DNA from 3 places in the Kitasatospora sp. NA04385 genome. Region 2 is predicted to be linked to each of the others. Evidence: riboswitches for the same ligand, from Rfam matches in the RefSeq annotation. Region 2 holds a riboswitch; each other region holds the start of a gene.
The links. A riboswitch is a leader RNA that binds a small molecule or an ion and turns the genes downstream of it on or off. The one in region 2 is predicted to bind cyclic di-AMP.

Region 1: another riboswitch for cyclic di-AMP. It lies ahead of HUT16_RS35430 (transglycosylase family protein); the one in region 2 lies ahead of HUT16_RS09355 (C40 family peptidase).
Region 3: another riboswitch for cyclic di-AMP. It lies ahead of HUT16_RS11305 (M23 family metallopeptidase); the one in region 2 lies ahead of HUT16_RS09355 (C40 family peptidase).

What each region holds. Positions count from the first base shown of each region.
Region 1 covers NZ_CP054919.1:7,991,262-7,996,721, forward strand. Annotated here, with positions in the region: gene HUT16_RS35425 (CapA family protein) at 63-1,256, shown strand; gene HUT16_RS35430 (transglycosylase family protein) at 1,294-2,502, opposite strand; cyclic di-AMP (ydaO/yuaA leader) riboswitch at 2,506-2,672, opposite strand; gene HUT16_RS35435 (MFS transporter) at 3,139-4,461, shown strand; gene HUT16_RS35440 (hypothetical protein) at 4,759-5,001, opposite strand; gene HUT16_RS35445 (hypothetical protein) at 5,070-5,417, opposite strand.
Region 2 covers NZ_CP054919.1:2,150,918-2,156,377, forward strand. Annotated here, with positions in the region: gene HUT16_RS09350 (C40 family peptidase) at 41-1,102, opposite strand; gene HUT16_RS09355 (C40 family peptidase) at 1,311-2,387, opposite strand; cyclic di-AMP (ydaO/yuaA leader) riboswitch at 2,398-2,554, opposite strand; gene HUT16_RS09360 (C40 family peptidase) at 2,917-3,954, opposite strand; gene HUT16_RS09365 (NYN domain-containing protein) at 4,140-5,460, opposite strand, start outside.
Region 3 covers NZ_CP054919.1:2,590,712-2,596,171, reverse strand. Annotated here, with positions in the region: gene HUT16_RS11320 (GNAT family N-acetyltransferase) at 1-568, opposite strand, end outside; gene HUT16_RS11315 (PP2C family protein-serine/threonine phosphatase) at 730-1,941, shown strand; gene HUT16_RS11310 (hypothetical protein) at 2,398-2,592, shown strand; cyclic di-AMP (ydaO/yuaA leader) riboswitch at 2,960-3,113, shown strand; gene HUT16_RS11305 (M23 family metallopeptidase) at 3,119-4,150, shown strand; tRNA gene HUT16_RS11300 (tRNA-Gly) at 4,265-4,338, opposite strand; tRNA gene HUT16_RS11295 (tRNA-Pro) at 4,490-4,563, shown strand; gene tig (trigger factor) at 4,776-5,460, shown strand, end outside.

The DNA.
Region 1 (5,460 bases), 5.8 Mb from region 2:
CTTCCGGTGTTCGAGCGGCGCGGATAAAGTGCGTCGTCACCGAACCGCCGGGGGGTCCGTTCATGCGTAGCGCCACGGTCGGCACCACCGCCGCCGCCACCGCAGTCCTGTTGCTCGCTGCCGTCGCCGGGTGCGGCGGACCGTCCCCGTCCGGGGACCGGGCCGCCACGGCCGGCGCCACGGTCGCCGGGGCCCCGCCGACGTCCGCCGCTTCGGCGTCCGGGGCTCCGACCCCCGCCGAGCCGACCCCCGGCGCCCCGGGCAGCGGCACCCCGACCGGCTCCGGCTCCGGCCCGGCGGACAGCGGCGCGGGCGGCAGCATCACGGTGGCGTTCGCCGGGGACGTCCACTTCGAGGGGCGGACCGCCTCCCGGCTCGGCGCCGCGACGGCGGACACCGCGCTCGGCCCGATCTCCCGCACGCTCTCCGCCGCGGACCTGGCGGTGCTCAACCTGGAGACCGCGATCACCTCCCGCGGCAGGGCCGAACCCAAGACCTACACCTTCCGCACCACGCCCAGGGCGCTCGAAGCGCTCAAGGACGCCGGCGTCGACGTGGTCTCCCAGGCCAACAACCACGCCGTCGACTTCGGCCCCGACGGCCTCGCCGACACCCTCGCCGCCAAGGCCGCCTCCCCGATACCGGTGGTGGGCATCGGCAAGGACGCCGAGGAGGCGTACGCCCCCCACGTCACCACGGTGCGCGGGGTGAAGGTCGCCGTGCTGGCGGCCAGCCAGGTCAACGAGATCACCAACCAGAAGTGGCGGGCCGGCGCCCACAAACCGGGCATCGCCTCCGCCCTCGACGAGGGTGCGCTGCTGCGCGCCGTCGCCGGGGCGAAGGCACAGGCACCCGTGGTCCTGGTCTACCTGCACTGGGGCGACGAGGGCGTGGCCTGCCCGACCCGGGCGCAGAGCGCCCTCGCCGAGAAGCTCGCCGCCGCCGGGGCCACCGCCGTGGTCGGCACCCACGCCCACACCATGCTCGGCGCGGGCATGCTCGGGAAGACCTACGTGGCGTACGGCTTCGGCAACTTCCTCTGGTACGGCACCTCGAACTACACCGCCTCGGACGAGACCGGCGTCACCACGCTCACCGTCACCGCCGACGGCCGCGTCACCGGAGAGGCCTTCACGCCCGCCCACATCGACGGTCGGGGCATCCCCGTCCCGCAGACCGGCAGCGCGGCGAAGGCCGCCCAGCAGCGCCGCGACGGCCTGCGCGGCTGCACCGGGCTGGCCGCCGTCCCGAAGTGACGGCGGCTCAGCCGGGCGCGGGCCGGAGCCGCGCCGGTCAGCCCAGTTCCAGCACCTGGCCGGGACGGATCAGGTCCGGGTTCTCGCCGACCACCTGCTGGTTCGACTGGTAGAGCCCGGACCAGCCGCCGTCCAGGGCGTGCTCGCGGGCGATCGCGGCCAGGGTGTCACCGGGGTTGACGGTGTACGCCTGCGCGGACGAGGTCGCCGCCGGGGCCGTCGTGGACGGCGTGGCCGTCGATCCGGCCGGAGCCGCGGGCGCGGTGGACGCGTCCGGGGCGGGGGCCGTCGCGGTGCCGGTGGGCGAGGCGTCCGGAGCGGTGCCGGAGGTGCCGGTGCCGTCGGACGGGCTGGGCGACGTGCCGGGCGATGGAGTGGCCGGGGTGGTGGGGAACAGGCCGCTGCCGTTCCCGTTGTTGTCGCTGCTGCCGTTCCCGTCGCCGTTGTTGCCGCCGTTGCTGCCGTCGACGGGCGCGCTCGGGCTGGGGGTGGCGGTCGGGTCGGCGGGCACCAGCGGGGTGCCGGGGGCGACCGGCGGGACGGGCTGGGTGACCGGGGCCTCCGGGGTGGGGGTGGCCGAGGTGGGCGCGCTCGGCTGCGGCTGGGGGTTCGTCAGCTGCACGTAGCGCTCGTACAGGCTCTGGTGGCTGGTCCAGAACCAGGCACCGTTCTTCTCGTACCAGTACACGTGCGAGACCGGGTCGTAGCCGGGCAGGCCGGAGAAGACCGGCGCGCTGTTGCCCTCCGGGACGGTGCTGCCGTCCGGAGCGGCGTTGACCGCCGCGACGCCGCGGGCGCCGCGCAGCGAACCCGTCTCGTCCGCCGAGTCGTTGGCGTCGACGACGCCCGGCGCGCTGACGATGTTCAGGCCCGAGTCGTCCGCGCACGAGGACCAGGGCGAGGGGCCCTCGGTGGCCAGGATGCGTTCGGCCACGGCGATCTGCTGGCTGCGGGTGGCCCCGTTCGGCAGCGGGGCGTACTGGGTGCCGCCGTAGTCCGTCCAGCGCTGGGCGTTGATCTGCAGACCGCCGTAGAGGCCGTTGCCCGCGTCGGAGCTCCAGTTCCCTCCGCTTTCGCAGTCGGCGACCCGGTCCCAGACCGCGCTCGGCGCGGCCTGCGCGCCGGTCACGGCGAGCAGCGGCAGGGCGATGCCGACACCGGCCACGCCGGCCGCCGCGATCGCGCGCTCGGCGGCTTTCTCCGCCGGACCCTGCCGACGGTGACGTCCCGAACCCGTGAAGAGCATGCGAGATCCTCTCCGCACGCCTGCGAGGTGAGCTGTCGGGTTCGGACCGGGAGGGAGGCCCGGCCGTCGCACCCCGGTCACCCGGTGCGGACGGCTTCACCCCTAGCCGTGGGGGACGGCAACAATCGTGGTTCCCCCGCCCCTGTCCAAGGGTGTGGTGGTCGACCCGACGGCGCGGCGGACAGGGCTCGGCGTTTCGCGCGCGGGGCCCGGCGGTGCGGGCTGGGAGGAGCCTATTCACTCGAACGGGCCAATCACAAGCGCGTCGCGCCGGGATCACGCCTCCGTCACGCAGGCGGCCGCGTGGTGTGTGGACGACCGGTTGACGGTGCCTCGGGCGGTGGTGGACGTCCGTCGGATGGCGGAGGGTCGGCGGATCGGCTGGAGAAGTCTGTCCGATCGGTCGGATTGGGGTGGCCGCGAACGGGGAAGGCAGGCGGCCCGGTTCGGTGGCGGAAGCGGGCTCGGGGCATCAACTACCGTTCTGGACAAGGGAATTCGATCGAATCGGGGCATTGTCGGCGTTGCGGATAAATCGCGCGACAGGGGATCCGGTGGCTTCCTACGATCGCCGTGCTCGCCGTCCCCGTGCCGCGGGCGTGCCGTCGAGTCCGTCGAATCCGTCGAGGAGGTTCCGTGGGTGCCCTGATTCCCGAAGTGCTCCGTGCCGAGCGCCAGTTCGCCCGGCTGTTCGTCGGCCAGTCGCTGTCGGTCCTGGGAGACCGGGTGTCGTTCGTGGCGCTGCCCTTCGCGGTGCTGTCGATCGGCGGCTCGGCCGCCGACGTCGGCCTGGTCACGGCCGCCGGACTGCTCCCGCTGCTGGTGTTCACCCTGGCCGGAGGAGTCTGGGCGGACCGGATACCGCGGCAGCGGATCATGCTGGCCTCCGACCTGGTGCGCTGCGCCGTCCAGACGGCCGCCGCCGTGCTGCTGCTCACCGGCAACGCCAGGGTCGGGCTGCTGGCACTGCTGATGGCGCTGTTCGGTGTCGCCGACGCCTTCTTCCTCCCCGCCTCCACCGGGCTGCTGCCCCTGCTCGTCCCCGCCGACCGGCTGCGCGAGGCGAATGCGCTGCGCGGGTTCGTGCAGTCGACGGGGCTGGTGGTCGGGCCCGCGCTGGCCGGTGCGCTGATCGCGGCGGTCGGGCCCGGCGGCGCGCTGGCGGTGGACGCCGCGAGTTTCGCCGTCAGCGCCGCCGTCCTGGCCCGGCTGGGCCCGGTCGGCGGCGGGTCGGTCAGCGGCGGGCCGGGCGGTGCCGGTGACGCCGGTGACGGGGTGGCGCGGGCCGAACGGCTCGGCTTCCTGGCCGAGCTGCGGATCGGCTGGCAGCAGGTGCGCAGCCGGACGTGGGTGTGGTCGGGGATGCTGGCGATGGCGGTCTACCACGTGGTGGTGCTGCCCTCGGTGTTCGTGTTCGGGCCGGTGCTGGCGGAGCGCGAGTGGGGCGGTGCCGGGGCGTGGGCCGTGGTGGTCATCGCGTTCGGCCTCGGCTCGATCGTGGGGGACGTCTGCGCCTACCGCCTGAAACCCGCCCGCCCGATGGCCGTCGCCGCGGTGGCGATGGCGGTCGCCTCCTGCCAGGCGCTGATCATCGGGTCCGGCGCGCCGGTCTGGGTGATCGCCGCGCTGGAGGCGGTCACCGGAGTGGGGGTGTCCCTGTTCTTCGTGCTCTGGGAGACCTCGCTCCAGGTGCACATACCGGAGCAGGTGCTCTCCCGGGTCAGCTCCTACGACCACCTGCTCGCCGTCGGCCTGATGCCGTTGGGGCTGGTACTGGCCGGCCCGCTCTCCGAGGGCCTCGGAGTGCGCCCCGCCCTGTTCGGGATGACCGCCCTCGCCGTACCGGCCGCGCTCGCCCTGCTCGCCCTTCCCGCCGTCCGCCGCCTGCCGGCGAGCCCGCCGGCCGGGGTGGCTTGCGGAGGCCGGGAGCCTGCTCCGGGGGTGGCGGTGGGAACGTGACCCCGTTCATGGATCCAGCCGTCCGTGAACCATCGGAGTGTGGCGAGCCGCGGATGGGGGCAGGTCACCGCCCTGCCCCGTGACGGTCGGCGCCACCGTGGTGCCGCGGAGGTGCGAGACGCCCCCGAAGACGGCCGGGGAAACCGGATCATCCGTCGGCCGAAGCACCGTCGGTGAGCGGTTCGGCTGGGGCGGTCCGGCTGTGGTCCCGGGCGGAGGCCGCAGGGAGCGGCGGAGCAGCAGGAGACGCAGGGAAAGGGAGAGGAAGAGCGGTAGCCGGGCGGCGGGTGGTCAGAGTCAGAGGAAGAGGGAGACGATGCCGGAGAGCAGGGCCAGCGCGGGCAGGGCGAGGAACCCGGCGATGCCCAGGAACCCGGTGAGGCCCAGGCCACCCGGGCGGAGGCCCAGGCCACCCGGGCGGAGGGACGGGCCGGGCCCCGTCCGGGGCGGCCGACCGAGGCGTTTGCCACGGCGGCCGACCAGCACGGCGATCCCCAGGCCGGGGGCCAAGGAGAGCAGCCACAGACCGAACAGGAACATGCCGACGTCCCCCGCTGTGTGGTGTGCAGCGAGCTCGACGCAGTGGCCGTCGGGGGAGCAGCTGACGCTCAGGACGGTGCCCCGGGGGAGGGGCCGGAGAGGTCCTCGAGCAGCCACTCGCCATCGGTGGTGTCGGCGCCGCGCCGGTCACCGTGGCCGAAGCAGAAGAACGTCTGGGCGCGCCCGCCGCCCAGGCCGGAGCAGGAGTCGACGGTCATCGCCAGCGGCGGGGTCCCCCGCCAGCCGACCTGGTAGCTGAAGTCCCCGGCTGCGTGGAAGGAGTAGTAACCGCCGAGCAGGGTGATGGACAGGAACCCGAGCACCGCGGCGGCGAGGCCGAAGCTTTTGCGGACCCGCAGGCGCAGGGGGCGGGCCACCGGAAGGTTCTTCGGGTCGTGCGGGCGGGCTCTGCCCATCGAGGAGGCTCCACGGTGTTCGGACGGGACGGGTGTTCGGCCC
Region 2 (5,460 bases):
TCCGGCGGCAGGTCGGTGACCAGGGGTTCGTCGACGAGGCTCAGACCCGCACCACCGTGTTGACCGGCATCGCGCTCACGCTCTCGTAGCGGACCCGGGCGCCCGGGTAGGGCGCGTGCACGACGACGCCCCCGCCGGCGTACATGCCGACGTGGTGCCTGTCGTTGTAGAAGATCACCAGGTCTCCGGGCCGGGCGTCGGCGAGGCTCACCCGCCGGCCGGCCGAGGCCTGTGCCTGCGAGGTCCGCGGCAGGGTCACTCCGGCCTGCCGCCACGACCAGTACATCAGACCGGAGCAGTCGAAGGTGCCCGGCCCGGTCGATCCGTAGACGTAGGGGGAACCGATCTTGGAGATCGCGGCGGCCAGCGCGGCGGCGGCCCGGTCGGAGGAGGGCGGCTGGTCGCCGAGGTCGAGCCGGTCGGTGCCCCGGGTGGCGCGCTGCCGGGCCTCCCGGGCGTCGTCGGCGGCCATCCTGGCCCGCTCGGCGGGGGCGAGGCCGTTCAGCAGCCGCTGGGCCTTGGCCAGCCGGTCGCGGACGTCGTCCTTGGCGGCGGCCAGCAGTTGCCGGGCCTGCTCCAGTTCGGCGAGCTTGGCACCGGCCTCGTGCCGCCGCTCGTCCAGCCGGCGCTGCCGCTCGGCCAGCTCGCGCAGGCTGTCGGCCTGCCGGGCGGTGGCCTGTTCCAGCGAGCGGGCGCCGGTGAGGTAGCCGGCCGGGTCCTGGTCGAGCATCAGGCGGACCGCGGGGTCCATGCCCTGCGAGCGGTACTGGGCGGCGGCGACGGCGGCCAGGTCGCCGCGCATCCGGTTGAGCTCCTCCTGCCCGGCGGCGACCTGGTCCTGCAGGCCGGCGGCCTCGGTCTGCAGCCGCTTCTGCTGCTCCTGGGCCGCGTTGTACTTCTCCGAGGCCTGCTCGGCCTCCTCGTAGAGCTGGTCGACCCGGGCCTTGACCTCGCTGCGGCCCACCGGATCGGCCGGGCTGAGCGGCGCGGCGGCGGCCCCGCTCACGGTGAGCCCGAGCGCGCCGGTGGCGGCGGCGGTGAGCGCCAGGGCGCGGGCGAGGCGCTGGACGCCGGGCAGTGGGGTGCGACGGTGCACGGACACGCGCGACGGCTCCGATCTGCGGCCGGCCTCCGCCGCCGCCCGCCGTCGGACGGCCGTCCTCGCGGGGGCCCGGGGGCAGAGGTTAGCGAGTCGGATCGATCCAGTCCAAACCCCGACAGTCACGAATATTTGACCGCGAATCGGACACCAGCACGAGAACGGCCCGGCACCCCGTGCGGGGTACCGGGCCGCGGGTCGCGGGGGGCCGTCAGATCCGGACGATCTTGTTGATCGGCATGACGGTCGCCGACTCGTAGCGGACCTGCGCGCCGGTGTGCGGGGCGTGGATGATCTGCCCGTTGCCGACGTACATGCCGACGTGGTGCTGGTCGCCGTAGTAGATGATCAGGTCGCCGGGCCGGGCGTTGGCGATGTTGGTGCCCAGGCTGGTGCCGGCCGAGGCCTGCGCCTGCGAGGTGCGCGGGATGGACACCCCGGCCTGCTTGTAGGCCCACTGCATCAGGCCGGAGCAGTCGAAGGTGCTCGGGCCGGCCGCGCCGTACGAGTACCAGCTGCCCAGCTTGGAGACGGCCGCGCCGACCGCGTTGCCCGAGAAGCTGGAGGACGCCGGGGCGTTCAGCTCCTGCCGGGAGGTGTCCCGGGAGGCCCGCTCCGGGGCGGCGGCGTCGGCCTTCGCCTTGGCGTCCTCGGCGGCCTTGGCCTCGGCCGCGGCGAGCTGCTCGCGCTCCTGCTGGGTCAGCGTGTTGAGCAGGTCCTGGGCCTTGGCCAGCTTGCCCCGGACCTCCTCCTTGTCCGCCTGGAGGGACTTGGTGGTGGCGTCCAGCTCGGCGAGCTTGGCCTCCGCCTCCTTGCGCTGGGCGTCCAGCTTGGCCTGCTCGCCCTTGAAGGTCTTGAGCAGGTCGGCCTGGGTGGAGCCGACCGCGTTCATGGTGCCGGCCTTGCCGAGGAAGGCGTCCGGGCTGCTGGAGAGCATCAGCTGCATGGTCTGCGGCATGCTCCCGGTGCGGTACTGCTCGGCGGCGATGCCGGCCAGGCCCTCCTGGGCGGTGGTCACCTGCTCCTGCTGCCGGGCGAGCTGGTCCTGCAGTTGGCCGACCTGCTTCTGCAGCTCCTGCTGCTTCTCGACGGAGGCGTTGAGCGCCTCCGTCTTGACCTCGGCCTCTTCGTTGAGCTGGTCGACCTGCTGCTTGACCTGGTCCTTGGTCGGCGCGGGGTCGGCGTGCGCCCCGCCCTGGGCGGACAGCGCCACGGCAGCGGCGGCGGTGGCAGTGAGAATCGAGACCCGGGCACGGCCGACGGGCTTGGGACGGCGATGGGACGCCACGAAGGCGGACTCCTTCTTCCTCACACCGCCTACCGGGTGAGCTGACGGGTTCGGGCCGGAAGACATGCCCTACGACGCCTCACCGCCCGCGCACCGCGGCCGACCCGGCGCCGATTCACCCCGGGGGAACGTGGTTCCCCGGCTCCGTTCGACAGCACCCCCGCAGGGGTATCCCCGTCGGCAGACCCGGTGGTGACGGTCTGCCCGCTGCTTCACGGACTCGGCGGCGACCTCCGCCGCCGCCCCCCTTGGGCGATCGACACTGCGGTGGTCGAGGCACGACCCTAGTAACCGATCCGTGATCCGTTCAAATCCTTGTCGGAAAAAAATCTGATTCTGAATCAAATACCTTGCCAAATATGACCGAAGGTGACCGATTCATTACACTCAGCGTAGTAATTCTCACGATGTGGTCGAGAAACGCCACACCCGGACGTGTTGCGGATCACAGCGGGATCCCGACCCGTCCGGGCGTGTCACGATGCGTCAGTTGTCGCCCCGTGGGGCGTTTGTCCGGTTCGTCGGTCCGTCAGACCCGGCGGATGGTGGAGATCGGCAGGGTGTCGACCTTCATCGTCTTCACCACGTCGCCGGTGCGCGGCGCGTGCACCACCAGGCCGTTGCCGATGTACATGCCGACGTGGTGCCGGTCGCCGTAGTAGATGACCAGGTCACCGGGCTGCGCGTTGTGCCAGTCGGTGCCCACGTTCACGCCGTAGCTGCCCTGCGACTGCGAGGTGCGCGGCAGCGAGACGCCGGCCTGCTTGTACGCCCAGACCATCAGGCCCGAGCAGTCGAAGGTGCTCGAACCGGTGGCGCCCCACACGTACGGCGAGCCCTGCTTGCCGAGCGCCGCGCTCACCGCGACCGCCGCGTAGCCGCTGGCCGCCGGCAGGGTGGACGGGTCGACCCGGGAGGCGCTGCGCGAGGCGGTGCCGCTGCCGCCCTGGAGGATCGCGGCCCGGTCGGCCGCGTTGAGCTTGGAGAGCAGCTTCTGCGCCTCGGCCAGCTTGGCGTTGACGTCGTTCTTGGCGTCGTTGAGCGCCTGGGTCTGGCTGTCCAGCTCCTGCAGGACCTGGGCGGCCTCCTGCTTCTGCTGGTCCAGGCGGCGCTGCTGGTCCTTGAGGGACTTGAGCGTCTCGGCCTGGGTGCTGGCGGCCTGGTCGAAGGAGGACGCCTTGGTCAGGTACTGGTCCGGGTCGGAGGAGAGCATCAGCTGCATCGACGGGTCGACGCCGCCCTGCCGGTACTGGTCCCCGGCGACCGCCGCGAGGCCGGAGGCCAGCTCGGTCAGCTGCTCCTGGCCGCGGGCCACCTGGTCCTGCAGGTCGGTGGCCTGCTTGCGCAGCTGGTCGGCCCGCTCCTTGGCGCCGTTGTACTTCTCGGCGGCCTGCTCCTGCTCCTCCAGCAGCTTGTCGACCTGCGCCTTGACCTCGTCCTTGTTCGGCTGGGCCGGGGCGGCGTGCGCACTGGCCTGGGCCGTCAGGGCGACCGCGGTCGCGGCGGCGGCGGTGAACACGGAGATCCGCGCACGGCTCGGCTGCTTGGGACGGCGGTGGGAGGCCAAGGGGGTGCTCCTTCTTCCTGCTGGACTCACCCCAACGAGTGATGGTCCGGAATATAGGTTTGACGCCAGACCCTAGTGAAGTCCCCACCTCCGCGTCCACTCCCGGGGGGCTTCCGGTCTCGACCACCCGCCCCCTTTCACCGGACCGTCACACTCCGGCCGCCCGGCGGCCCCCTGACCCCGTCTCAGCTGCGGGCCAGCCGGTTCAGCAGCAGCACCGAGGCCACCGGCCGGGCACCGGCCTTGCGCACCCCGTCGGCGACCTCCCGGTCCGCGGAGACCACCACCACCGGGCGGCCCTGCGGCTCGGCCCGCACCAGCCGGCGGATCAGCTCGTCCGCGGTCTCCCCGGTGCGGCTGAAGCGCACCCGCACCCCGCGCGGCGGGGCCATGATCACCGGCACGTCCAGGTCCTGGCCGTCGAAGACGCAGGTCACCTCGGCCTGGGTGCGCTGGGCCAGCATGGCCAGCCCGCCCAGCAGCCGCAATCGCTGCTGCTCCAGCGGCAGTTGGGGGTAGCCGGTCTTGGTCACGTTGTAGCCGTCCACCACCAGGTGCACCTGCGGGATGGCCAGCAGCTGGTCCAGCAGCGCCGGGTCGTCCTCGGCCAGGCCGCGCCGGGCCACGTCGTGCGGCGAGGCCGAACCGGGCTCCACCGCCTCCACCAGGTCGGCCGGGCGCAGCGCCGTCACCGGCAGCGCCAGCTCCCGCTGCAGGCCCTGGGCGGACTGCAGCACGGTGTCCAGCAGCAGCCGCAGCCGCATGTCCTCGACGCTGCGGCCCTCGCGGGCGGTGCGCCGCCCGCTCTCCACCGCGGCCTCCAGCTCGGCGACCCGGTGCCGCAGCCGCCTGGCCTCGCCCTCGGCGGCGCTGCGCTCGACGGCCGCGGCGGCCCGGGCCGCCTCCAGCTCCCCGGCCAGCCGTCGGCTCTCGGCCTGCGCCCGGCGGGTGTCCGCCTCCAGCGAGCGGACCTTCTTGCGCAGCGACTCCGCCTCCTTGCGCACCCCCTCGGCCTCGGCCCGGTGCCGCTCCAGCTCGGCCCGGGCGCCCGCCCGGGCCTCCGCCAGCTCCCCCTGGAGCCGCTCGGCCAGCCGGGCCGCCTCGGCGGCCGCGCCCTCGGCGTCGACCCGCTCGGCCTCCTCGCCGGCCTCCTCCACCAGCCGGGCCCAGCCGGACGGGCGCACCAGGTAGGCGGCGGCCGCGACGTCCATCGGGTCGGCGGCGGCCGGGGCGGTGCCCGCCTCCAGCGCCTGCACCAGGTCGGGCTGGCCCAGCCGCAGCCGCTCGGCTATCCGGACCCGGAAGGCCGGGTCCGACTCCAGCGCGGCGGCCAGCGCGGTCGCCGCGTACTTGGCCCGCCGGGCCGGGGTGAACTTGGCGTACGGGCGCAGCGAGGCGGGCAGTTCGCCGGCCGCGATGCCGCCGAGCGCGTCCGAGGCGATGCCGACCACCCGTCGGCGCACGCCCTCCGGCAGGGGGCGTCCGGCCGTCTCCGTGCCGCCGTGC
Region 3 (5,460 bases), 440 kb from region 2:
GCAGCGTGCCCGGCCGGGCGGCGGCCAGGGCGGCGTACAACTCCTCGCAGCGCGGCAGTTCGGCCACCGGGTCGGCCAGCCGCAGCACCACCTCGCCGTCCCGCTCCGGGGTGCGCACCCGCACCCTGCCGCGCAGCATCGACACCGCGGTCTTCCGGGTGGCCGGCCCGTACCCGAACCGCCCGTAGATCACCGGCTCGGAGGCGGTCAGCACCGCCAGCGGCTCCCCGGCCGCCCGCACGTCGTCCAACTGGCGGCGCATCAGCGCGCTCAGCGCACCCCGCCGCCGGTGGGTCGGCAGCACGCCCACCGCGGCCACCCCCGCCGCCGGGAGCACCGCCCCGCCCGGCACCACCAGCCGGAAGTCGAACGAGGTCGTCCCGCCCACCGGCCGGCCGGCCGCGCAGGCCACCAGCGTGCGCTCCACGTCGATCAGCCGCCGCCACAACTCCCGGGCCTCCGGCGCCTCCTCGCCACCGCCGAAGGCCACCTCCACGTTCCGGTACCAGGTCTCCCACTCCTCGTCGCGCAGCGGCCGGACGGTCAGTTCGGGGTGTCGAATCGTCATGGGGCCTGCCTACCAGCCGGATCGGGGCCCGGCGAGCGAATAACCGCCCCGCGCCCGACGTGTCCCGGGCGGCCGAAACCCGCCGGGCGTGCCACCTCCGCTGCACCCGGTGCCACCCGGCCCGTCGACGCGGGCACCGGCGGTGGATAAGGTCGGTCCCCATGGCCGGCAGCGCGCGTCCCAGTGCGACGGGCCGGGGCGGCCCGCCGTCCCGCGAACCCGTGACGGCCCGGCTGCGCGCGGCGCTGTACCGGGCCCGGCGCAGGCTGCGCCGCACCGGCGTCGACTACTTCCGCGGCGACGGCGCCGACTGGTGGGCGTTCGCCGCGCTCGCCCTGGCCGTCCCGCTGCTGGTGCTGCTCAACGTCGCCGTCCCCGACTGGGCCCCGCCCACCGCCCTGGTCCTGCCGATCCTGGCCGGCGCGCTGCTGCTGCGCCCCGGCACCCTGGTGCTGCTGTACGCCGCCGCGGCCGCCGGCCTGATCACCGAGTCCGTGGTGCACACCGGGGAGCAGGTGGCCAGCGAGCGCCCCGAGGCGTACACCCACGGCGTCACCCCCGGCGCCGCCCTGGTGGTCGGCGCGGTCGGCGTCGCCGGGCTGCTGGTCGCCCAGTTCCGCCGCCGGATCGGCGTGCCCTGGCGCGGCGGCTCCACCATGCTGTTCGACCTGCGCGAGCGGATCCGGGTGCAGGGCCGCGTCCCGCGGCTGCCCGACGGCTGGCACACCGACACCGCGCTGCGCCCGGCCGGCGGCCAGTCCTTCTCCGGCGACTTCATGGTCGCCGCCCGCACCGGCCCCGGCGGCCGGGTGCTCGAAGTCGTCCTCGCCGACGTCTCCGGCAAGGGCATGGACGCGGGCAGCCGCGCCCTGCTGCTCTCCGGCGCCTTCGGCGGACTCCTCGGCTCGCTGCCCGCCCACGACTTCCTGCCCGCCGCCAACGGCTACCTGCTGCGCCAGGACTGGGCCGAGGGCTTCGCCACCGCCGCGCACCTGGTCCTCGACCTGGACACCGGCGAGTACGAGCTCCTCTCGGCCGGCCACCTCCCCGGCATGCACCGCCTCGCCGGGGCCGGCCACTGGGAGGTCAAGGAGGCCGAGGGGCCGCTGCTCGGTGTCTACGACGGCGCCAAGTTCGAAGGCGTGCGCGGTACTTTGGGCCCCGGCGACGTGCTGATGCTGTGCACCGACGGCATGGTGGAGATCCCCGGCCGGGACTTGGACGAGGGCATGGACCGGCTGATGGGCGAGGCCGACCGGCTGGTCGCCACCACCCCGGTGGCCGGGCGCTCGGGGGCGGCGGTCCGGCTGATCGACAGCGTCGCCAAGCACGTCAACGACGACCGCGCGGTGCTGCTGGTCTGGCGCCGCTGAACGTCACCGGGCGCCGCCGGGCGCCGCGGGCCGGGGCCCGTGCGCGGGCGCCGCGCCCCGGGCCGCCGCCGGTGGCGGGAGTGCACGAAGGGTGAGCAGGAAGTGCCCACGGAGTGTCAAACCAGGGCGTTGATCTTCGGCCAATTCCACTGGCATACCCGGTCGGTGGGCGGATGCCCGGTCTGCCTGCCGCTTTGCCGCCCCGGCCGTGGCGGACCGCATCCCACCGACGGCCCGTCAGGACCCGTCCGCTATCGTCACGGTCGGCGGAAATCAGCCCCAGCACCCGGGTTGGGGCCCCGGGTGACTGGGCAAGTCCTTTACGCACTCCGCACGAGCGACCACACTGAGTCCGGATGGAGTGGTGGGGACACGGGGGGCACGGGCCGGTTTCCGCCTGGAGCCGTCGCCGGTTCCGACCCGAATCCCCGCCACGAATCGAGGAAGTGAGTCCCGGTGGCCTTCTCCGTCTCCGCCCTGGTCCTGTTCGGCATCATCGTCGCCATCTTCATCCGCAACAAGCAGTTGAAGACCGGTCACGCGATCATGGCGGCGCTATTCGGCTTCATGCTCAGCCAGTCGAACATGGCATCCCCGATCACCCAGTTCCTCCAGTCCGTCTCCAAGGCGATCTCCGGCATCGCGGGCTGACTCGCCCGACCCCGGAGCGCACGTTCCGACGGACGGGAGACGCCCCCGGCCGTCGCAGAGTCCTGCCCGCGGGTGACCAGGGTCACCCGCCGCGTCACGCGGGGTCGGCGCCCGGACGCGCACGGTGGCCGAAGTCGCCCACCGTACATGGTTCGTGGGCGCACGGTCATGATCCCGTACGCGCACCGCAGCCCCCCGACGGCACAGCGTGACCTGGCGGACCGTCAGCCCCCTCCCGAGCCCGGGAACGGGGCCTACCGGCGCTTGCCAGCTCCGTGAGCCGTGGGTTTTGCTTCCTCCGCAGCCCGGACATCGGCCGGGTGGGCCACCGAGCGGAACGCCTAGTCCTGCCGCCGTTCGGTGCCGACCAGACACCACGCCACGGCAGGAGCGGGGGAACCACAGGTAGTACGCCGGGCCCGGAACGCACGGGAACGGCTCGGGGTGAAGCCGCGGAGAACGCGGCCGGGCAACTCTCGCCCGAACCCGACAGCTCACCTCGTAGGCGTCGGAGAGGAACAGCTTCATGTCCGCTCAGGGCAAGCACCGCAAGCCGCGCCTGGCCACCGTCGCCCGCATCGCCATCGCCGTCGGCGTCGCCGGCGCCGCGGTCGGCCTCCCGGCCACCGCCGCCTCCGCGCACGGCACCACCGACCAGCACGACGGCGGCCGCTCGTGGGCCAGCGTCTCGGTCGACGCCACCCCCGTCGCCGACCACGGCGCCGCCTCCTCGGCCGCCGCCGAGTCCTACCGGGTCGCCGCCGGCGACACCCTCTCCAAGATCGCCGACGCGAAGAACGTCGACGGCGGCTGGGAGAAGCTCTACCAGGACAACCGCTCGGTCATCGGCGGCAACCCGAACCTGATCTACCCGGGCCAGCAGCTGACCGTCAACGGCAAGGCCGCGACGGGCTCCGCCACCACCTCCTCGGACGCCGCGGCCCCCGCCGCCGCCCCGAAGACCTCGGCCAAGTCGAGCACCGGCACCGAGAAGACCCAGGCCCAGGAGTCGACCTCCTCGTCGTCGAGCGCGAAGTCCTCGACCGCGAAGTCCTCGACCGCCAAGTCGTCGACCGCGAAGTCGTCGACCGCCACCACCTCCACCACCACCTCCACCACCACCGGCGGCAGCAGCTCCTCCGCGAGCTCCTCCTCCGGCTACGTCGCCCCCGCGCCGGGCAGCGTCACCACCGGTTACAAGGTGGCGGGCTCCAGCTGGTCCAGCGGCTACCACACCGGCATCGACTTCCCGGTCGCCACCGGCACCAGCCTCAAGGCGATCGCCAACGGCACCGTGGTCTCGGCCGGCAACGGCGGCGCCTACGGCAACCAGGTCGTCATCAAGCTCGCCGACGGCAAGTACGCCCAGTACGCGCACCTCTCCTCGATCTCCGTCTCGGCCGGCCAGTCCGTGACCGCGGGCCAGCAGATCGGCCTGTCCGGTGCCACCGGCAACGTGACCGGCCCGCACCTGCACTTCGAGATCCGCACCACCCCGGACTACGGCTCCGACATCGACCCGGTCGCCTACCTGGCGGCCCACGGCGTCAACGTCTGATCCCCGGCACCACCCCCGAAGGCCCCGCGATCCGCTGCGCGGGGCCTTCGGGCCGTTCCGGGGCGGGAACGGCGACGGCCCCGGCCGCTGGTGCGGTCGGGGCCGTCGGCCTCGTGGAGCGGGTGACGAGAATCGAACTCGCGTGACCAGTTTGGAAGACTGGGGCTCTACCATTGAGCTACACCCGCACAGGAGCGTCCGTCGCCACCGCGAGGGTGGTGAGGACTGGCTCAGCGTACCTGGTCGGGTCGGTGGATTGCACACTCCTTCGCCGTTGTCGGCTCGCCGATATCGCCCCGGTCGGGGGCGGGCCGACGTGTACTCTTCTGCTCGGCACCACGGGGTGTGGCGCAGGTTGGTAGCGCGTCCGCTTTGGGAGCGGAAGGCCGTCGGTTCGAATCCGGTCACCCCGACCGTGTGCGGCAGGGTCTCGTCGGAGGGCGGGGCCCTGTTGTCGTTCCGGCACCCCGTGCGGCCCCGTGCGGGGCCGCCCCCGGTCCGGCCCCGGTGCCGGGCACAGTCGCTTTCGTGGTACCGGTAGGATGGACCGCTGGCGGTAGTACGGACAGCAATGCAGCCCCAACCGCCTATCGCCCTGACCGCAAGCCCCCTAGGAGACCCAACCGTGAAGAGCGCCGTCGAGACTCTGAACCCGACCCGGGTTCGACTCACCGTCGAGGTGCCCTTCGAGGAGCTCAAGCCCAGCCTCGACGCGGCGTACAAGAAGATCAACCAGCAGGTCACCGTTCCGGGCTTCCGCAAGGGCAAGATCCCGAACAAGGTGATCGACCAGCGCTTCGGTCGTGGCGCGGTGCTGGAGGAGGCCGTCAACGACGCGCTTCCGCGCTTCTACACGCAGGCCGTCGACGAGGGCCAGATCGACGTCCTGGGCCAGCCCGACATCACCGAGATCGAGGGTGTCGAGAACCTGGCCGACGGCGGTGACCTCAAGTTCACCGCCGAGGTCGACGTGCGCCCCGAGGTCACCCTGCCCGAGTTCGCCGAGATCGCGGTCGTGGTCGACCCGATCGAGGTCGGCGACGAGGACGTCGAGAAGTCCCTGGAGCAGCTGCGCGAGCGGTTCGCCTCCGTGAAGGACGTCGAGCGCGCCGCCGGCGAGAACGACATCGTCGTGGTCGACCTGGAGGCCAAGGTCGACGGCGAGGTGCCGGAAGACGGCACCGCCACCGGCGTGAGCTACGAGATCGGCTCCGGCCGCCTGCTGGACGGCATCGACGAGGCCGTGGTCGGCCTGTCCGCCGGTGAGTCCAAGACCTTCACCACCACCCTCAAGGGCGGCACCCAGGTCG